Lentisphaera araneosa HTCC2155: one gene and its partner. The protein of the gene in region 1 interacts with the protein of each later gene in a pairwise test. Links are inferred from orthologs where the notes say so. Each region holds a gene or a part of one and is shown on either strand. Other genes may lie near its edges.

Region 1 (11,111 bases):
GGTTTACATTGATCGGTTGGTAATAGGCCTTTATACAACACCTCTGGATTAGAGGTAAATGGGCTACTAAATAATATTCTAATGTCGGGATGGTCAGTAATTAATTCCTCTATCTTTTCCTGTAGTAATAAGCCACGAGAGCCATCATCTATTTTATGGGCTTCATCAACAATTAAGCAATCAATTAATACATTAGTATTGGAAGATCGAAACCAGTGAAGTCTTTCTTGAGTAAAAACATACACATATTTGGAGAACCTGTTCCCGCCCTCAGGGGCATTAGGTATAGAGCTTACATATCCATCTATAATCAGGTTCTCTTGCAACAACTCTTTCATTTCTTGTTCTACTTGGCTTATCAGCGCTCGAGTTGGAACCACATAGACAATGGTATAATTATTCGTCTCTTGAGTTATTAAATCAATAATCACCTTTTTAAGAATATAAGATTTTCCCGCAGAAGTTGGTGCCGAAATACTGAGGCATTGATTAGCCATATAGTTTTCATAGACATCTTTTTGAAAACGATTAACACTCAGTATCTTTTGAGCTGAATCGCAAATCGAAAACTTTATTTTTGATTTACATAAATTCATTTTATGTACCGCGCTTAAATTCGATTCAAAATCTCTCGAAAGTAAATCACGTTGATAGGCCAGCTCCAAAGTCATGGAATTACTTAGTTCACACAAAATTATAGCTGCGGCATATTTATGCTCAGGTTGTACTTGGGAAGACCCTAGACATACTTGGCATATTCGTAAAGCCTTTTCACAATGCTCATGGTGTTCACTTTTACTGAGTGCACTTGCAAAAAAAAGCATATTATGCCAATCAACATCAACTGCGTTTTCACAATAGCCATCAGTGTTAGATAGTGGAAATTCCTCTATAGCCGAAGAAATTAATAAGGATTTATACTGATCCAAAAATGAGCTTCGTTGCAGAATTTTTTCTTGAAAACTGAGTTTCATCTAAGGGCCTCTCGAAACTTGTCTCTAAAGTCTGCTACTGAGGGAAAAGGAACCAGAAAAGCATGTATATGAAAACTCGATAAATCTGTATGTTTGGTGACTTGTGTTTTTATTGATGATACCCAACTATCAACCCTCTCATTAAGCTCTAGCTGCAATTCTGGAATTGATTTCTGGTTTGGTTTATTAGGATAATGATCAACATCGAATCCAATTAAACAGACACCTCGATAATTTAATTTGTTAAAGTTCCTGTGATCTTTATCAAAATAATCAAGTATTGCATCCTGTAATTTGTCATCAGCTAAGTCTAGGTGGTCACTTATTAATTGAATATCTCTTTCTTGTGGAGACTTCTGACTGTTTTCACTTATTAAAAAAGGTGCAAGGCTTTCAAAGCAACTCGATAGTCCTTTGCCTAAGTCTGCATACAACTTTGATTCCCCCCAATATAAGGCAAGGCAATCTGCTTCCTTATCATAATCCACATGTACACCATCAGCTCCATTATAATGAAGCTGAGAATTTGTTTTTAATGGCATTTTACAAATGAGTTGTGGAAGATTCAAAACTTTTTGGACAAGTGTATACAGCAGTAGTTCACCTCCTTCTCCAGTTTTCACGACATCTGCAAAAAGGCCTTTAGCTTTGGTCTGTAGTTTCATAAGGCTCGCAGTACTGCCTGTCGTCATCAGCTCTTTTTTAGCTTTTTCTATTTCACTTCTAGGAATCGAATAGTCAACTATCAAATTTACGATATAATCAACTAAATCAGATACTCTAGGACGCTTGTTACCGTCAAGTTGGATAAAATGAAAATGTGATTCTGTTTTTGTCCCATCGACTTCTCGTGATTGACATACGTGATCTATGTATGCAGAAATATCACCAGGGGATTTACGTACGAGTCGACTGATCGCTTTTGAAATATCATCACTGAAGTCCATCTTACAGCTCTCCCTTAAAGGCTTTTTGCATGAGGGCGTCGAAGTTGTCGTCGAGTTCTTTGAGGCTCTGCTGCATTTGGGATTTGGAGGATTCTGTCTTTTTGGCAATCTCAGCAAATTGGTTTTGGAGTTCGATCGGAGGAATAGGTAACTTTATTGTTTTTAAATTCTTTTTAGAAATATTGGGCATAGAGCCAGCCGCACCACTTGCTAAAGCTTGTACTTCTTTTCTTTGCCTTTCATTCACCAATAACTTCCACATATAGATAGAATTGACTTCCGCACTAGCTTTGAACTTAAATCTAAACATTAAGTCTGACATCATTAACTGTGGTCTGGTATCCCACACATAAGCACAAGCAGCCACTAACTCGTGGGTATTTTTACGGCTGAACAATAAGTCTCTAGGCTGAATTTCAATATTTGATTTAGTCTCCAGGCCCGGCAACATAGCTTTATTCTCTTCTTCTTTGTATTCACAGGTGGTTAATGCGCCTAACTTCATAACACCCCATTCATCCAATGTGGCAGGCCAGGTTTCACATTTAGGGCTCCAGCCACCATCAATGTTATCTAATAGTTCATCGAATATAATTTTGTCCCAACCTTTGGGATTGGTGACGGGGTCGCCAAACATGCTGAGAAATGTGGATTTGAGGAATTCGTTGCATTGGGAGATGGCCTCGCGGCGCTTCTGGCGTAGTTCATCCGCTTTGTCGAGGATGGCCGCAATGCGTTTTTGCTCTTCCAAAGAAGGAAGGGGGATTTTTAAATCATCAAGATGTTCATTTTTGATGTTATTTATATTGGCGCCTTCAGCTAAAGCTTTAATAGATCGTTTATAACCCTGTGACTGAAAATAAAAATGAAAAAATCGTGGAAATACTTTTTTAGTATCCGGACGTAATACTTTACAAAATGCCCCAAATGAGCTGGAGGTAGAATCTAAAAAGCTCCCAGCCTTGCCAACGAGGTTTAAACTACCGCTGGAGGCACATATAAGTACATCGCCTTTTTGTAACAACTGATGTTCTTTGATTACTTCAGATTTTACATAAACAAGCTTATCATAGTTAAGAAAACCTTCATTAATGTTATTAGCCCTCATAACGGGTGTATACCTTTCAGTAGGCTCGTCTACTACATCATTTTTTTTATACGAGACGCCCCTTATTTGTGAACTAATATCTCCAATTAGAACTCTGTTCATTTTACACTCCGGTGAGAATTAAGTTTCTGAACCAACTTGTGGATACCGGTAGCGGGATTCGTACTGGAGTATGGTGTACCCTCATCATGATCTTCTTTAGCTTGAAGCCAGAGACGCTCGGCGCGTTGGATAGCGAGTTCTTCATCTCCACCATATTCACGAATCAATTGAAAGAGGTTTTTATTTTTTCCTTCTCGTACGTAATTAAAGCCGAAGATAGCGCTGAGTTTTTGATAAATAGCTTCACGTGGTAAAGATACTGAGATCTCTTCAAAATGAAGTAATACCCAGAGTTCAAAGCATTCATTTGACCAGGCTAATTCAAAACCTTTGGCCTCTGCTGATTTGATCGCATTATCAAAGTGATGCGACTCAAAACTATCACGATCCATTACGATCCATACTTCGTCGGCTTCCTGATCACTTGCTTTGAGCTTATTATCTTCCTGTTCGGCCCATTTAACCAGACTGAGGGTATTGCGTCCATCTCCTTTCGGAACAACAACAATATCACGCGGTAACTGATTCTTTATTTCTGCAAAATAATTTGGTTCAGTCTCCTGACCTTCACAAGCTATTAGGTAACGCTTGCGTATTTCCATCCGTCGATAGCCACGCTTTTGCTTTTTCGCTTTCTCCCGAAGAGCTTTTTTTGATCCTGCTACCTTCCCCTTTTGAGCCATTCTACATCTCCTCGTCAGAAAACTGCTTAATGAACTCCAATCCACCCATAAAGGGAATCGCACCATAACGTCCGATCAAATAATCTTTCTCAAAACTGGCATCCTTACGAACTTTGACTTCGGCTAAACTATAGAGTTCAGTGGCAGAAATATTATTCTTTTCCGTGAAGTATATCTGATCACGGCGAAACTGTCGTGACGCGAGTAAGTTGGTATCATGCGTAGCGAAAATAAGCTGAGCCCCTTTGTTATTGATCTGAGGATCATGAAACATACGTATGATATTCAAGGTTAGCTTGGGGTGTAAGCGTGCATCCAATTCATCAATGACTAAAACCTTGCCATTGGTCAAGGTATCGTGTAATGGTCCCATGAGATGAAAGTACTTTTGTGTACCCGCTGACTCGCCTCCGCTGAGTGGGATTTTTACGCTGCCGCATTTTTTACCTTTATCATCGTAGCGACTGCGTTCAAAGAAAAGAACTTTTGTTTCGAGTAAATGCTGTTTGATTTTTTCAGGAAGGTCATGCGGCAAACGCTCTTCAGTTAACTCTTCATCTACAATAGTTTCAATACCCAAACCAATTTGGTTCAAAGAATCTAAAACAAGCTTACGATTAGAGTCATTTTCAATAAAGCTCGATGTATAGCCGCTGTAATTATCATCGTTGATACCTGAGATAACATTAAAGTTTCTAAAAAAAGTCAAAACCTCTTTTGAGACGGCACCATTGAACTGAGCACAAACAGATAAGAATAACGCATTGTCACGGGTTTTATCCTCTAGGTCTTTGCCTTCTTTGAAAGATTTGGAAACTTCAATAATTTCATTATCCCGTACGAATAATTCACGCTCTTTGCGTTTTTTCTCGGGTAAGACATAAAGCCATTCACCAACTATACTTTCTCTGTTTAATTCAAATCCATAACGGTATTTTGAAGTTCCAATTAGAAATTCGACCTCAAAAAATGAGGGGTCTTCGCCTTTCTCATCACCGAGTAAAAAAGGGACTAGATCTTTGACTTTATCGCCTTCTTGATTCCGGATAGAATCACGAACATAATTTTTGCAAAAGGACATGGCTTCAATAACATTTGATTTGCCTGAGCCATTCGCGCCATAAATCACTGTTGACCTAAGAAGCTTGTTCTGTCCCGAAACAATTACATTATCTTTGAGTTCACTTACTTGACCCATAGACTGCATATCTAAGGTCACAGGCTCTTTAATGGAGCAAAAATTCCCAACTGTAAAACTAAGTAACATACTAAAAAACCTCTTTAATTATACTTTAAAGTATGCAACGAGATATTAAAAACAAAGTCTTTTGAGAAAAAAACTCATATTTACTTATTTTTTACCATTTCCCTTAACTCGGAAACACCGGCCACGATATCTTTTTCCAATGAGTCTATACGATCGAGAATGATCTCGGGTTCATCGTACTGAACTTCTTCGTAGACAATTTCTTTGTAGCGGTTGATTGAGAGGTCATAACCGTTTTCAATAATTTCTTCTTTGGGAACAAAGAATGACTGTGCCGTCCTGGACTGGCCATCCTGGCCATTATTTCGTTCGTGGAAAGATTTAATAATATCAGGAAGATCGGAGCCTTCGATAGGAGCACGTTTATCATCGAGGCTAAAACCATCATTCTTCATATCGTAGAACCAAACTTTGTCGGTGCCACCTTCATCAGTTTTTGTAAAGAGCAAGATAGCCGTACTCACACCAGCATAAGGTTTGAACACACCTGAGGGCATAGAAATAACGCCTTCAAGGTTTTGTTTTTCGACAAGCTGTTCACGAATTTGTTTATGCGCTTTAGACGAACCAAAGAGAACGCCATCGGGAACGATCACTGCACAGCGTCCACCGAGCTTGAGCGAGCGGATCATGAGGGCGAGAAAGAGTAGTTCAGTCTTTTTGGTTTTGCACATGGCGAGCAGCGACTTGGAGCAGGCTTCAAAATCCAATGCTCCTTTAAAGGGAGGGTTAGCGAGAATGAGTGAGTAACTATTTTCATCTTTATTTTCTTCACCGAGTGAATCGCGGCGATCGATATTGGGGTTCTCAACTCCGTGCAGCATCATGTTCATCGCGCCAATACGCAGCATAGTGGAGTCCATGTCGTGTCCGTAGAACATCTCATTATTGAAGTGATGATTAAGCGCGCCATCAGTAAAAATTTCTTTGTGATTATTACGCAGGTAATTATTAGCTGAAACCAAGAAGCCACAACTGCCCGAAGCGGGATCAATTATTGTATCCTGAGGTGTAGGACGCATGAGATCAACCATGAGATCAATAATGTGTCGGGGCGTACGGAACTGCCCGAGTGTGCCTGAGGTAGCAATCTTGGATAGCAAGTATTCGTAGATATCGCCTTTGGTGTCGCGATCCTGCATGGGGATTTCATCGAGCATTTCCACCACGCGCTGAAGCATCTTGGGAGATTGAACCTGAAAGAGTGCATCGGTCATGTAGCGTGAGAACGCCGAATCATTATCGCCATGTAGATTTTTAATGAACTGAAAAATACCGGGATTAGAGTCGTCTACTCGCGTAAATAAAGAAAACATTTGTTGCGCTTCGAGTTCTTTGAAAGCGCTCCAACGTAGCTCACGCTGATCATCAGAATATACCGGTGCATCTACGGGTAAGTCCAACATGGACGCCGTGGCTTCCTTGGTGGATTGCAGCTCATCCAAGCCTTTTATAAAGAGTAAGTACGTTAGCTGCTCCACAACCGTGAGTGGATTGCTGAGTCCGCCTTCCCAAAACACATCCCAAATACGATCAATCTTATTTTTTATCTCACCCGTAATCATAACACTTCCCGTAAAATTATTAATTCTTTAGATGGGAGGGAGCCGAACAAAACTCTTATCATAAACACAGGGGTAAACCATATGCTCGTACGACAGAACCTCCCGCCGATTTATTTTTACGCTAAGGTACTGGACAGTTACCTGAAATCAATAGGAGTGCTCTTCAGTTCAGCAGAGTTAAAACGAACTCACGTGTATGCGCTGTGAACTCCGTAGTCCTTGAACAAGCAAGTGTTTTTTAATCCCACGCCTGCGAACCCATGAGGTTTATTTTTGAGCACAGGCCTTAAGGCTTCTTTCAAGTTGTGCTTCCATGCGGGCATCGTCATCGAGATTCAGGCTTTTTTGTAAATCGATTAAAGTTTCATTTAAACGGGGATCTGCTATAAGTTCGGCAGCTTCAAGGCTGAGAATCCCAACCGAGTCCAATTGCCATTCCTCTAGCAAGGCACTCACAACTCTTTCATCACCTCGTTCAGCCAAACCGACCAAGGCTTCACCACGCGCCTCATCATGAGGTTCATCTAAGGCCTCGAATAAAGCCTGACGAATCTCAGGTGTATCGGTTTCAATTTGTGAGCCCAAGCCAAAGATGGCCCAATTGCGAATATCTTCATCGGAATCTTTGCTCAATGTGATGAGAGCGGCAATCGCACCCGGATCTTCATATCTGCTTAGTCCATGTACCACGCCATAGCGTACGTCCTCGCTTTCATGATCCACAAGTTTTAGGAGGTCAGGTATGGCACGAGCATCATGTCGGTGACCGAGTCCGACTGTAGCACAATAGAGAACTTCAGTGTTCTCATCTGACAAGAGCGACAACAGCACATCTACGGTTTCTTTATAAAATGCCTTTTTCTCCCAGTCGAGCTGAGCGAGTACATCTGCACCTGTGGCGCGATCCCAGCGGTCTTCACTTTGGCAATATTCGAGTCCCAGGTCAAACTCCTCTTGGCTGCTACGGTAATGAACCGTAGCCAAGCTCGTAGAAGAATCATCATCCTCAATCTCGGAGCGGTATAGCTGTATAATTTCACGACTTGATCGTGGGTCAGATTTATACTTTTCATTAAATTGACTCATTCAGCTTTTTCCTTGAGCGCATCCGCTTGTATCTGATTATTAAGTTCCGTTATTCGTTTTTTGTATTTCTTCAGCTTAGGTTCCAATCGAGATATTTCACGCTGCAGGTACAAAACTTCACGTTCCAGAGGCTTAAACAGAAGCTCATTTTCTTCGGTCAACAGTATTATCTCTGTTTTTGCGTTTTGGATATGATTTTTAAATATGGCTATTTGTTGATCACGGATTTCTTTAGCCTTATTATCAATTGAGTCATTGTCTAAAATTTCTTTCAGGCCTTGCTCATAATTAGCCAGCTTCTTCTCCCAGTCCTTTATTTGCCCACTAGGCCACGGAGTATTATTAGAAACTTGCTGCTCTGCTACGAGATTGTCGAAGGGACTTAAAACATCGATAACTACTTCACCCAATAATGCCCGCCTTGATTCCCCTCCGTATTTGCTAAGACCAAGACTTTCCGAATACACCGATAATTTGTGCGAACGCCGGTCTTCCCAAAAATGCCGATGCTGAAGATCGCCTAGGTTAGTTCTAGCGATATTTAAAAAGACCTTTTCACCAATTTCAATGACATACTCACCATCGCAGATATGATCTGACCAACCTATAGTTACTGATCGTTTCCTTGCCTCCTTTAATTCAGTTTCCAGGTCTTCGAGAATTTCAGCTGACACTTCCTGCTCTTGCGCCCATGTATCATCTGTCATCTTGATTTTTAAGTCATCACGATGCTTGAGTTCATGCTTGAGGTGCTCAACTTCAATTTTTAAGCGCAGTTCACGTAGCTGAATGGCAAAATCCAAATCAAAACCTGCAAATCTCCTCTCATAACTCTCCGTTATACAAAGTGATAAATGGAATGAATAATCATCGTATTGCTCATATTTATTGATCGAATCGACGCACGAAACCTGCTTCATTAGTTTTTCTGATTTATATAGTAAACACCGTAGCTGTTCGGAAAAGTCTTCTCGTATCTTAGCTTCCTTTTCAGTATAATCTTGATTTTTTTTGGCCTGCGCCAGCTCCTCCGCAGTTAGAATTTCGATAACATGCTGACCAGTTCGAGCACGATACGAATCGAATGAAGCACGCTTGTGAAAGATTTTATTCAGCGCCTTAAGTTTTTTTTCTCGATCCATAGAGGATGTGCCTCTACCTGAAACGATAAATTGTTTACCCGCAATCGAAACGATATGGTCATAGATTTTACAGATATGTTGCCCCCATGCAGGATCAATTTCCAATTCTTTCTTTGCTCTACCCATGATTTTTCTTCCCGTGTTTTTTTAAGAAATAAACATGATGAAACTCGAAACCAAAAATGTAGCTCATGCCAAGTCACATATATATCACTCCTATGAACTAACTATTTAGTTATGCGGCCTCTCACGCTTTTGGGCGTAAGAAGCTTTTATTTAAACAACAGGAGTAAGATATGATTCAATTTAAGTACAATGAACTGCAACAAATTAAAACCAATTTTGCTCGAGTACTCAGCAAGAGTAGTAACAAATTTCTCAGTCAGGTTTGTGTCGAAATTTTTGCTAAGGGCTTTCAACTCACGGCAACTAATCTGAGTGAAACGCTTGTGTACCGTTCTAAAGAACAGGGGGGTACGCCGAGTGAATTTCTCATTAGCCCCGAGACACTCAAAAGAATCGTTGCGGGCATGAAACGTGGCGACTCAGTGGTGCTTCGTTATGAAGAAGAAAAACTTCAAGTGAAATTCTCTAATGGGATGAGTTTAAGCTATCTCACGATTGATTCAGTCAATTACCCCGAAACATTAAGTGAACTCAAATCAACTGAGGGCTTAGATGCAAGTGATTTAATTGTTAATTACCGTCGTGCATACAACACAGCATCGACTGATCCGGCTAAAGATGTGCTCAATAGCATTTTCTTTGACTCGGAGGCACATAAGCTTGTGGCTACTGATGGTCGGCGCTTATTAAATATTAAAACTGAATTACAAGTTAAGCAAGATACCCTCATTCCTCTAACGAAGGTGTTGAAAGTCTCTAAGATTTTCGAAGAGGAGAGTTTAATCAAAGTGGATCATAAAACGATTCAGATTGCGAACTCATCCTGGTTGTATCAGTGTCAGCAAGTTGAGGGGGGGTATCCAAACTGGCGAACGGTCGTTCCCGAGAGCTACGAATCGACAATTGACTTAAGTGGCTGCGAATTGGCTTTCTTTTGCGACACTATTCGTCAGCTTCAGTCTGATAAAGGTGAGCATAGTCTACATTGGCATGACAATAAATTAATCTTTGCGGTGAACGATGAAAGTGGTCAACGCGCCGCAAGTATTGTTGGTGCTCAAAGTAATGACTCACCCAAGTCTTTTGCAGTCGATCCAAACTTCTTATTAGATGCATTAATTGCAGCTCATGGAGACGTCCAAATTCATCTTACCGATGCTAGTTCTCCGATCTGTATAAGTTCATCCAATACCCAAAGTGTAATCATGCCGAAGCGTGGATCCGACTTCAAAGTTATTAAGGCGCACATTCAAGAAAAGTATGGCGCGCCAAAAGCTAAAGAAACTTCAACAAAAACAATTCAACAAAAGGAAAATCCCATTATGAATGAAAACACAGAAGTAAGTGCTATTGAAGAGATTAATCAAACGATTGAACATCTCCTAGAAATCCAGGCTGAGGCTAAGTCCAAGGCTGATGAAGCGCACAAGTTGATCCGTGACTCTCAAGCCGGATTAAAATCATTGGCGCGCCAGCTCAAAGCCTATGAGAAAGATACTCTAAAGAAACTCAAGGAGTATCAGCAAACTCAGGTCCTGATTAGTAAACTGCAAAAAGTAGCCGCTTAGGTATTTGCCAAAGCATTCAATTAATCAGTATCAACTAAGCCGGTAGGATCATCACGATCCTATCGGCTTTTTATTTAAAAAAGGAAAAATCATTATGTTAAAGATCAATATCAGTTTTAGTAAAAAGGTCCCAGGCCAAGAACAATATAGCTCTAACTCGTTTTATGGCAGTCTTGAAAAAGACATCCCTGAAAACCTAAGTAATCATGAAGTTCAACAAGCCTTTCGTGATGCTTATGAATTACTTGAAAATACGGTTGAACAGGAAATTGCGCATTATGCTAATAAGCAAAATATCCCGCTTAAACACCCTGTAGCTCCACAAGTTAACTCAACACTAGCGACACAAAATGCAAAATCAGGGCGTCAGTACTCAGGAGTCCAAAATACCCCGTCACAAATATCTCAAAAGCAAGCAACGTTTTTAAATCGTCTTGGTGCCGAGCGTGGATTAAGTCAAGAACAAGTCGATGCTATGGCCTTGAATCAATTCGGTGTCGAATCCATTTGGAAGATCTCTAAGAAGCAGGCGTCACAGCTCAT
Region 2 (11,190 bases), on another replicon or contig:
AAAATGTTAAAAAAAGTCGACTTAGAATTAGATGGTCATTATTTAAAGGGTCGTGTGGTTCATCATAAAGATGTTTTGGAAGGAATTGCAGAGACGGCAGAAGAGGGCTACGACTTTGTCGTGCTTGGGGTTTCTACGGGCGGTTCAATTCAGAAAACTCTCTTTGGAGATATGGCGGATAAGCTCATCGAGAAAAATAAAGATATCTCGGTGGCAGCACACCGCGTAGCCAAAAATAAGGCTGAAAGATTTAAAGATAAATTTGAGTATTATTGCAACTTAGCTGTACCGCAATTGACACGTGAAGGGCGCATTGAGCTTCACGAAGCTTTGTTGATGAACTCCACCTGGAATTTCGACTTTGTTTCCTTGATGTTGCTCTCCACTTCTATAGCCGCCTTGGGCTTAATTAGTAACTCAGTGGCCGTCGTTATTGGGGCGATGTTGGTAGCTCCTTTGATGACACCTATTTTAGCTACGGGCTTGGCTTTAGTCCAAGGCAATGTGCCGATGATTATTAATGCCTCGCGCTCAATTTTATTTGGTTTTTTGGCATCTTTAGGGATTAGTTTTCTCATTGGCTTGTTCACCCCGATGGAGCATTTAACCAGCGAGATTTTATCGCGTGGAACTCCACGAATGGCGGATTTATTCATTGCCTTCGTTTCTGGTATTGCCGCAGCACACTGTATGACGCGAACGCACCTTTCTGCAGCCTTGCCGGGTGTGGCAATTGCTTCGGCTTTAGTTCCGCCAATTGCCTCCATTGGGATAGCTCTCTCCAAAGGCATTGCGGCAACGGTACAAGGGGCAACGGTTTTATTCATTACTAACGTTATCTGCATTGTCTTAGGCTCGGCACTCACTTTCTTTGCAGCGGGTATACGAGCTCGCCCAGATCAGTCAGCCAATAAGTTGGTTAAGCGCCTTTATCTATTGCTTATCTTTTGCATGACCCTTTTGTGTATCCCTCTGAGCTCACGCTTGGTGAAATATGTGGTTAAAAAAGTAAGCGATAGTTCACTTCCCAACCGCGAAGAATTTGTGGGCATGACGGATCCAGTTTTGAAAAAATACAGAATCACCAACGTGACAAAAGTGAGCTACAAGGATTTAAAAGAAGAAGGCCTGAGCGTATGGATCTGGGTTCAAGTTGGCCATGTTCCCGACCGAGTCATCATTGATGAATTCGAAGCTTTACTCAGCAAGGAACTTAAACGCAAAGTTGTCGTCAGTATCTGGCCAGAATTTGTGATGACCAAAAACTTAGAATTTATTAAGTAGAGTCTTACCTAATTATTTGGAGTTCTCTTCAATCAGCTCTGGACTTGAAAAGTCCATGTCAGCTTTATGCAGTACTTCTTTGGGCATAGCCTTTTTACTTTTGATACCGAGTTCTTCCAAACTTTTACAAGTACGAATGAGGTTGCCTCTTCCGGTCATCAGTTGGCCTTCAGCACTATCGTAAGCTTTGCGAGCCTGCTCAATGCCCTTGCCGACTTTTTGAAAGCTTTCTACATAACCAACAAATTTTGAATAGAGGGCTTCTGCCTTATCGACAATAGCTTGCGTATTTCTGTTTTGATTTTCGAACTGCCAAATTTTACTGATGGTACGCAAAGTGATGAGAAGGGTGGAGGGGCTCACGAGCATGATGTTTTTCTTATAGGCATCGAGAAAGAGTTTTTCGTCAGCTTCCACTGCGAGGCGGAAAGCACCCTCCACTGGCATGAAGAGCAAGACGTAATCCAGAGAATTAATGCCGGGCAAATTTTCGTAGGATTTATCTGAGAGTTCTTTGATATGATTTTTGACTGAATCTAAATGAGCTTTACGCAAAGTGAGACGTTCATCTTCATCAGCAGAAGAGCAATACTTCTCATAGGCGACTAAAGAAACTTTAGAGTCAATAATGATCTGCTTTTCATCGGGCAAATGAACGATGGCATCAGGCATGTAGCGTTTGCCATCTTCGGCAGTCTCAGTGACCTGAGTGAAGTACTCAGAGCCATTGCGAAGGCCAGAGGCTTCGAGGACGCGTTCCAGGATGAGCTCGCCCCAAGTTCCACGAGCTTTGGAATCGCCTTTTAGGGCTTTGGTGAGCTGCAGGGCATCTTCACTCATGCGGGTATTGAGTTCTTTGAGGCTCTTGATTTCCTTCTCTAGGGAGAAACGTTCTTTGGCTTCTTTATTGTAGCAGTCCTGAACTTGCTTTGAAAAAGTATGGATCTGCTCTTTCAGTGGTTTAAGTGTGAGGTCGAGCTTCTCTTTGTTGGCTTGACTTTGGTTTTTACTTTGTTCTTCAAAAATTTTATTGGCAATTTCTTTGAAGTTTCGACTGAGTTCTTCCTTGCTAGCCTTGAGTGACTGCAGTTTTTCGTCATGGAGGGTGCGATCGGCTTGCATTTGAGTTTTCAAAGTCGCATTGAGGGTGATGATTTCCTGTAGCTGAGAGGTCGATTTTTGTGCTTCGTCTTCAAAGCGGGAAATGAGTTTTTGGCGTTCGTTCAAGAGGCTCGTTGAGCTGGCGACTTCAGCTCTGAGCGTACTTATTTCATTTTGTTGGACTTGGATCTTTTCTTCTTTTTCAGCTGTACTTTTGGCCTGATCGCGAAGCTTTTCCAGTTCAATTTCTAGTTCTCTTGAGGTACCTGAATCTTTCTTGAGGAAAAACATGATGGCAGCTCCAATAATTAAGCCCAGTAATGCGTAGACAATTTCCATATTTATCCTTCTAGTTCTTTGATGATGACTTCGACAGTGTGATGTACGGCACCCTTTGCGGCACTAATGATCTTATATCCCGATTCTCCTATCTCAAGTTGTTTTTGCGGATCTCGCAAAAGCTTGTCGAGTTCTTCGCTTAACTCTTCCATAGTGCATTGCAAACCTGCATTGGCCTGTTTGCAGAGTTGGTAGAAACCGGGTTGTGAATAGGTATGAGGGCCAAAAACAAAGGGTTTCTTGTAAAACGAGGGCTCGAGGAAATTGTGGCTTCCAACTTTTCCAGTAAAACTTCCACAGACAATTCCAATGGTGCCGATTTGATAAGCTTTCATTAATGCACCCATCATGTCGATCACAAGAATATCTTCAGCAGCTTGATCATCTCTTATTTGCGAAGCTCGCGAAAATTTTGCACCGGATTTTTCGAGCATAGCGCAAACTTTATCAAAGCGCTCAGGGTGACGTGGAACAATGATTGTCTGTAATTCGGGAAAATTCTTTTTGAGTTTATTATGAGTTTCGAGGGCTAATTCTTCCTCGCCGGCGTGAGTCGAACCGTAGATGAGGCAATGATTAAGGCTTGTGTCTTGCAAACCGAGGGAGCTTTTGAAATCATTTAGTTCACTTTCACTAAGAAAGGGAGGATTGGAGTCGAGTTTGATGTTGCCGCTTACTGTGAGTTTGTCCTTGGCGATGCCCATTTCTTCAAAACGTTCTCTAAAAGTCTCTGACTGAACAAAAAAGTGGTGCATGGGTTCGAAGAGAAGTTGGCCAAACTTAGCAAATTTTTTGTAGGATCGCAGGGACGAGGCGGATAGTTTGGCATTGACCTGATAGCAAGGGATGTCGCGTACTTTGGCTCCGTGAAGGTAATTGAGCCATAAGTCATTTTCGACGATGATGACGGCGTCGGGTTGAATATATTTGAAAATTTTGTTGGTCAAAGGCCAAAGATCGTAGGGAAGATAGAAGTGGCCATCTACATCTTTTAGTTTAGACGCCACGGCTTGCCCCGTTTCGGTGACAGTAGAGACAAAAATTCGGCAGTTGGGATCTTCGGCTTTGAACTCACTGGCAAGTGTGCCAGCAACTTGAGTCTCACCCACAGAGACGCTGTGAATGAGGTAGGTCTTTTTGCTTTTGTCGGCTTTAGGATAACTTTGAAAGCCCAAACGAGGTAGGGTACTTTCGCGATATTTACTCCCCATGATAAGACGGATGATGTGAACCGGTGAGTAAAGGATCAAGAAGACCGAGACGAGAGCGTTGTAGAGGATGAAAGTCATGTAGGGAAGAACCTAATTCTGTTTAGACTTAATATTGGCAGTTAATTCATTTGAACAAATTCTATTAGGGCATAAATTCGGGCTTATTTACAATTATTTATCTAATGAAATCATAAGGAATTAAAGATGTCTAAGCCAAAAGCTATTTTATTGTTCGGCCCTCCCGGTGCTGGTAAGGGTACAGTAGGTGCTAAATTAACGAATGTTAGCGCTAACTACCACCTCTCAACTGGTGACATCTTTCGCGGTCTTCCTCCGGAAAGTCCTAATGGTAAAGTATTTTATAGCTACGCGAACGAAGGCAAGCTCGTTCCTGATGATGTGACAATCGAAATTTTCTGGCGTTACATGCAGGGACTCATTGACACAAATAAATTTGATCCTTCAACTCAGTACATTTTCCTCGATGGCATGCCCCGTACAGCAGAGCAGGCCAAGATCCTCGATAAGTATGTTGATGTGGTAAAAATCATTTCACTCAAAATCACCAATGATGACGAGATCGTTGAGCGTTTAGCGAAGCGCGCAAAAATCGAAAAGCGTGCCGATGATGCAGATAAATCAATTGTCCTAAATCGCTTGGCTCAGTACCGCGAAAAAACGCAAGTGGTTCTTGAGCACTATGACGACGCAATTATTTCTGAGTTTGATGCGCAAAAAACTCCTCTCGAAGTTTTCCGCAACGTACTCGACGGAACACTCGACGTTCTTAATCAAAGTCCTGCAGAAGCTTAATTATGGGTCTCGCAACGGCATTTAAAGCTTTTTTCTCTATCCTTGGCGATGGAGAGAAAGCGGAACTTTGGGAGAAAGCTTGCGGTGGTAAGCTTATTGAGGATACTCAAGTCAAAGATTTGGAAGGCAAAGTAGGGGCATTAGAGGGCGAGCTCAATTCTGAAAAGAATACCGTGACTCAACTCAAAGATGAACTCAAAGCTGCCAATTCAAAAAATGACCGTAGCGATGCTATTTATACGCTTACACTGCTCCAGCGCGAAGGCCGCCTGATCGATTTCTTGAAAGAAGACATAGGTCCTTATAGCGATGAACAAGTTGGAGCTGCAGTGCGTCAGATCCACGAAGGCTGTGCAAAAGTTTTAGAAAAGAACTTTAAAGTTCAGCCTCTCGTCGACTCTGCGGAAGGCGATGAAGTAGAAGTGCCGAAAGCCTATGACCCAGCTAAGTATAGTCTCAGTGGTCAGGTGAGCGGTGAAGGGCCTTTCAAGGGTTCACTCGTTCATAAAGGTTGGGTCGCTTCTGCACTCTCACTTCCCGAAAGATCAAAAGATACCGACACATCTGTTATTTGCCCTTCTGAGGTAGATGTCTAATGGAGTTCTCCCTGTTCAAGTTGCCGATTAAGGTAAGGAACAGCTTTTTCTTTTTGATTGGCTTTCTTGCCCTTATGTGGGGTAATGGCCCAGATGGAGCCAATTTAATGATTTCTGTTTTGTGGTTTATTACACTTTTTACCGCCATACTCACTCATGAATTAGGCCACGCTCTTTTTGCTCGTTGGTATGGAATGCAGCCACGGATCGAGATTCACGGCATGGGTGGAGTAACCATCTGGCAAAGCATGAAACGCCTCGATTTCCGTCAGCGCTTTGTGATTAGCTTTGCTGGTCCCGGTACGGGTTTGGTGCTCGCCGGTTTATTTTTTGGCCTCTTGCAAATACCTAACTTGCCTGCCTTAGTCCACGCCTTATTAACCATGCACCTTACAGTTTATATCTTCTTAAATCTTATGAACCTACTACCGATTCGTCCTCTCGACGGCGCGGAAGTTCTCAGTACACTCATTGGTTGGAAAAAGGGCAGTGTCAATGAGAAAATTATTGATAAAGTTTCCTTTGTTACGGCAGCTGGTTGTGCTGCTTATGCCTACATCAGTGGCTTCTTGATTCTAGCCGTAATGGCGGGGTATTTGGCTTGGCGTTCTTATAATGCAGCGAACCCCAATGCTCGTCGATAAACTTAGTTCAGATTGGCAAAAGGCCCTTGGGCTTGATAAAAAGTATTTTGCGGAGCTCGCAAAGTTTTTAGATTCCGAACGTGAAAAGTATAGCGTTTACCCCAAGCAAGAAGATTTATTCAAAGCTTTTGATTATTGCGATTTTAAAGATGTGAAAGTTGTCATTTTGGGGCAAGATCCATACCATGGCCCCAATCAGGCAATGGGCCTCTCATTTTCAGTTCCACGTGGTGAAAAGATTCCTCCTTCCCTAAGAAATATTTATAAAGAACTCGATTCCGACCTTGGTATCTCTCCTGCTTTAGATGGTGATTTAAGTCCTTGGGCTCAACAGGGGGTACTCTTACTCAACACCAGTTTGTCAGTTCGTGATGGTGAGCCAGGCTCGCACTCAAAAGGTCATTGGGAAGAATTTTCCGCACAAGTTCTCAAGAGTTTGTCGGAGCAAAGTGAGCATCTAGTCTTTGTTCTTTGGGGCGCTCATGCACAGAGTCACAAAGATTTGCTCGATGCGCAAAAGCATCTCATTATTGAATCGGTTCATCCTTCACCACTTTCTGCAAGCCGTGGCTTTTTTGGATCAAAACCCTTTTCAAAAATCAATAAATATTTAGAGTCGACTAAGCAAGAAGCGATTGATTGGCGCCTCGAGCAGCTATTGTTTTAGTTGTTAAACTTATTTTTATAAAAGGACTAATGTATGGATAATACTGATGAAAATAAGCTCAGTGAAGAAAAAACAGCTGATGGTATAGTACCTGAAAAGTTCAATGAAGTAGAGCTCGATGAGCTCGTCTATGGGGAGAGAAAAAAGAATCCCATGGATGGGGTGACACTCAAAATTATGCTCATCAATCTCGAGGAATACTACGGTTGGGAAGGCCTCGGAGAACGTATCGAAATCCGTTGCTTCAATCACGATCCCTCCATGAAGTCGAGCCTTAAATTCCTTCGCAAAAATGAGTGGGCCCGCAAAAAAGTCGAAAAACTCTACGAGATCACTTTTTTATAAACTTAGATTATTTATTACTATCGTTAAGCGTCTTATCTTGATCGTCTTTGAGGCTGGGGTGTTTGACGTGGTGCAAGATCTGAGAACTATAGATGCTTGAATGTCCTGAGAAGATGTAGGCGACGACACAGGATAAACCCAGGTAGATGCCGATTTGGGCTCCAAAGAGTTCGATGCCCATGAGTGTGCAGGCAATCGGTGTATTTGTTGCACCGGAGAAGACGCCGACAAAACCAATGGCCGCGAGTAGAGCTAGGGGTAAGGGGATGATAAATGAGAGCGCTGAACCTAAAGTGGCGCCGATGAAAAAGAGTGGAGTCACTTCTCCGCCTTTGAAACCAGCTCCGAGAGTGAAAGAAGTGAAGAGCAGTTTTAGGGCAAAGTCATAGGGCATCATTCTTTGAGTGAAGGACTCTTCAATGACAGGAACGCCCAGACCTACGTATTTAGTAAAATCAACTGAAGTTTGACCAAGAGCCCAAAAAGCAAGGGCAAGAACAATGCCACCAATAAAGGGACGTAGGGGTGGGTAGGAGATTTTTTTGGAAAAAAGATCGCTCCAAAAATGGTTGGCTTTGGAGAAAAGCATCGCAGTCCAACCAAAGAGAATGGCCACAAGGAAAGTATAGAAAAGTGTACTTGGACTAAGAGCAAGCGCTTCAGGGTGGAGGTAGTGGGTGTGGGTGACCACAGTAGGGTATTTCCATTGAACACAAACTTGGTCGGCAATAATCGCAGAAAGAAAAGCGGGCAAAATGGCTTGGTACTGCACGCGACCAATGATGTAGACTTCTAAAGCAAAAACGGCCCCTGCTAAAGGGGTGCCAAATACGGCGGAAAAACCCGCTGCGACCCCCGCAATAATGAGGATGCGTCGTTCATCTTTGTCGAGTTTAAAGATTTGGCTGAACTGATCGGCAATAGCTCCACCCATTTGCACACCCGTACCTTCGCGTCCTGCTGAGCCACCAAAAAGGTGAGTGGCAATTGTGCCGAGGGCCACGAGTGGAGCCATGCGTAGTGGAATGATTTTTTTTGGTTGAATGATCTCATCTAGGAGCTGATTGTTGCCTTTGACAACATTTTGCCCAAGGTAGTGATAAATGAGGCCAATGCACAAACCTCCAAGGGGTAGAAGCCAGAGGATCCACATGCGATTATCGCGAAAATTCCCGGCCCATTCCAAGCCCATGAGAAACCAAGCGACGGCAGATCCCACCAAAAGGCCAACAATAATTGAAATGAAAAGCCACTTCGCTAAGTGACCTGCATCTCTGAATTGGCTGGTGAGTTGTTTTTTCATTAGCGTTTAAATTCGACCCAAGTCACGGCGTCACCTGCGGGATCTTCGGAGAGATCGGGGCAGTAGAAGCGTTGGATATATTTTTGTGAGGCAAGGTGTTTGTGTACGGCACGTCTGAGTTGGCCTGAGCCACGACCATGAATGACTTTCACTTGATCGTGATTACTGCCGTAGGCTGAGGAGAGCCAAGTGTCCAATTCACGCAAGGCAGCTTCGGCGTACATGCCGATAAGTTTAATTTCCATGGACACATTATTTGTCAGTCGATAACTCTGCTTAGCTTGCTTGACCTTTGGTTTTTTAACTTCAGGAACTGATTCAGCCGTGCCTAGTTCACTACGTTTAACGGCAATTTGCATGCCATCCGCATCGAGTAGGAATTGTTTGCCACGTTTCTCCACTTTAATGATTTTGGCGTGGCTTTGAAGTTTTTCGACCCAGACTTTATCGCCTTCTTTGAGCTCTTGATCCTTGATGGGCTCAACGGGAGTAGCTTGGTTATTATCGAGAGCCGTGCGCAAGCCATCGCGTTTTTGGATGACCTGTTTGCGAAGATCGCTAATGTCTGCTTCAGGCTGGTGTTTTTTGAGTTTGCGCTCGACTTTTTCCACTTGGCTTCGCGCATTATTGAGGATGCTCTCCGCTTCTCTTTGCGCTTGTCGCAAAATATCTTTACGTTCGCGACGTAGAGTGGTGAGTTCTTCTTGGACGCTCGCAGCTTCTTTTAAAGCTGTGTCGCGACTGTTGCGAGCTTCGCGAGCATCTTGTTGCATCTGACTCTGTTGCTTTTGCAGTTTGCCGATGACGTTCTCGAGCTTGAGTTCTTTGTCGGAGAGGAAGCTCTTTGCATCTTTTAGGATATCGTGGGGTAATCCATGGTTGCGAGCGATTTCGATGGCGTGACTGGCGCCAGGGATACCAATATCGAGAATGTATTCAGGTTTTAGACTCTGACGATTAAAACGTACCGCAGCATTCATCATGCCTTCTTGTTCTTGGGCAAAAACTTTGATGGAACCAATGTGAGTCGTTAAAAGGGTCAATGATTCACTCTTGGCGAGACTCATGAGGATAGCATTGCCCAGGGCACCGCCTTCGACGGGGTCAGTTCCCGAACCCAGTTCATCAAGAAGTACGAGGCTCTTCTTTTTTCGAGCCAGCTTAAGAATGGTACTGACAGATTTTAGGTGAGCAGAGAAAGTTGAAAGATTTTGACTAATGGATTGTTCATCACCAATATCCGCTAAAATATCTTCGAAAAGTGGCAGTTCAGAAAACTCATTAAGTGGAACTGGCAAGCCACTTTGGTGCATGATGCTAATTAAGCCAATTGTTTTGAGGATGAGGGTCTTACCGCCAGTATTTGAACCGGTGACGGCGAGGGTGCCTAGGTCAGAAGGAAGTTCCATGTTCAAGGGGACTAAGTTTTCCTCATGACCTTGCTCTTTGAGAGTTTTAAAGAGTAGAGGGTGGCGTGCATTAATTAACTTGAATGTTTTACCTGTTTGCGGGAAACGTGCTTTGACTTCTTCGGCCCAAGCCTGGACGGCAAAACACTGGTCGCAGAGGGTGAGTGACTTAAAGGCATTCATTAAATCGGGGATCTCGGAACGAATTGAGGCACAGAGTTCCTGGATGATTTTAAGGATGATTTTGCGCTCTTCGCTGAGCATGCCGGCGCGCTCATTGCCTAAAGCAACGATGGATTCGGGCTCAATGAAAATTGTTTGGCCCGTGGCGGATTCGTCGTGTACAATTCCTTTGAGCTTACTTTTTTGATCTCGCTTCAAAGGGACACAAAAACGATCGTTGCGCGAGGTGATGTATTTATCTTGGAATATGTCGTTTTTATCATTCTTTAAGTAGTAATCTAAGCGGTTTTTGATCGCTTTTTCACATTTGCGAATCATTGGGCGGATGCTGGCGAGTTCCTTGGAAGCACTATCCTTGATTTGATCTTTCGCATCAAAAATTTTATTGAATTCATCGCGAAGTTCGCGAAAGGGCAGGATGCGTTCATGGAGTTCGCGAATACTATCGAAAGTTTTGAGTGATTCCTTGTTGAAGCAAGCATACATTTGCGCTGAATAAGTGATGAAGCTTCGGACTTGAATGATTTCATCGGGCTCAATCCATGAATCCACTGCGTTGAGAGCAGTAAGATCTGGGAGCGAAAAATTACTGCAGGGAATGCCTTCTGGGATCAATTGAGTGACGGCATCAAAGTCGCGATAGAGTTTTTGTCGACGGGGGACTTTGGCTGTGCTGGGTTGCAAACGGGCAATAGATTCTTGGCCCGAAGTGCTTCTTGCGTAAGAGGCAATCCAGTTTAAGAGTTCAGGGAATTCCAGGATTTGTTGACTGTGTTGGTTCATACATATAACTATTGTTGAAATTGAGGTGGCAATGTAAAACGCAAAACAAGCACTTCAAGATGAGTATGGGTCTTGCTTTCCCCTATTGTTAAGCTAGCTTAACAGAACAAATAGTTAAAAAACGAGTTATATGTCTTATTCGAGTTACTCTGGAATTGATACAATCTCTGCTTATATGCAGAACGTGGCTAACCTGCCACGATTAACCAGTGAAGAAGAGGTTTATTACTCTTCTAATTTCCGTGAATCACGCGTTCATTTGAATGAACTACTCGCCGCTTTTCCCAAACTCGTCAGAGAACTCTTACTTAATGAAGGTTACCACGATCACGCGGGGCGTAAGAGGCATTATTTTACTGGCGAACGTTCAAGTGATTACTCCGTAGCCGATGTGGTAGAATATCTTTCGAATACAGAAGAACAGAGCGAGGGACATGATCCTGAAGAAAACTCTTTGATCTACAAAGTCTTAGCTAACAAAATACGTGACTTACAATTTTCCGTGGCATTTT

The links.
Region 2: the proteins of LNTAR_RS17170 (region 1) and LNTAR_RS08220 interact in binary tests that used the Escherichia coli proteins (3 or more experiments, as listed by UniProt). The link is inferred for Lentisphaera araneosa HTCC2155 from one-to-one orthologs.

What each region holds. Positions count from the first base shown.
Region 1 is NZ_ABCK01000019.1:7,129-18,239, forward strand. Bases 4,405-7,251 are described here. They hold LNTAR_RS17170 (type I restriction-modification system subunit M), read right to left. Parts: upstream 6,647-7,251; coding sequence 5,162-6,646; downstream 4,405-5,161. Other genes in these bases: LNTAR_RS17165 (AAA family ATPase), read right to left, coding at 4,405-5,081; LNTAR_RS17175 (HEAT repeat domain-containing protein), read right to left, coding at 6,914-7,251. In the rest of the region: LNTAR_RS17145 (DEAD/DEAH box helicase), read right to left, coding at 1-974; LNTAR_RS17150 (HamA C-terminal domain-containing protein), read right to left, coding at 971-1,921; LNTAR_RS17155 (restriction endonuclease subunit S), read right to left, coding at 1,923-3,131; LNTAR_RS17160 (RloB family protein), read right to left, coding at 3,128-3,814; more of LNTAR_RS17165, read right to left, coding at 3,816-4,404; more of LNTAR_RS17175, read right to left, coding at 7,252-7,732; LNTAR_RS17180 (hypothetical protein), read right to left, coding at 7,729-8,979; LNTAR_RS17185 (beta clamp domain-containing protein), read left to right, coding at 9,171-10,568; LNTAR_RS17190 (hypothetical protein), read left to right, coding at 10,663-11,111. UniProt on the Escherichia coli protein: The subtype gamma methyltransferase (M) subunit of a type I restriction enzyme. The M and S subunits together form a methyltransferase (MTase) that methylates A-2 on the top and A-3 on the bottom strand of the sequence 5'-AACN(6)GTGC-3'.
Region 2 is NZ_ABCK01000006.1:285,989-297,178, forward strand. Bases 4,882-7,807 are described here. They hold LNTAR_RS08220 (uracil-DNA glycosylase), read left to right. Parts: upstream 4,882-5,959; coding sequence 5,960-6,655; downstream 6,656-7,807. Other genes in these bases: LNTAR_RS25405 (DUF2760 domain-containing protein), read left to right, coding at 4,882-5,344; LNTAR_RS08215 (site-2 protease family protein), read left to right, coding at 5,398-5,988; LNTAR_RS26570 (VF530 family protein), read left to right, coding at 6,689-7,000; LNTAR_RS08230 (voltage-gated chloride channel family protein), read right to left, coding at 7,008-7,807. Also shown: LNTAR_RS25400 (DUF389 domain-containing protein), read left to right, coding at 1-1,284; LNTAR_RS08195 (DNA recombination protein RmuC), read right to left, coding at 1,297-2,724; LNTAR_RS08200 (3-deoxy-D-manno-octulosonic acid transferase), read right to left, coding at 2,727-4,013; LNTAR_RS08205 (adenylate kinase family protein), read left to right, coding at 4,140-4,748; more of LNTAR_RS25405, read left to right, coding at 4,751-4,881; more of LNTAR_RS08230, read right to left, coding at 7,808-8,303; LNTAR_RS08235 (endonuclease MutS2), read right to left, coding at 8,303-10,678; LNTAR_RS25410 (sigma-70 family RNA polymerase sigma factor), read left to right, coding at 10,809-11,190. UniProt on the Escherichia coli protein: Excises uracil residues from the DNA which can arise as a result of misincorporation of dUMP residues by DNA polymerase or due to deamination of cytosine.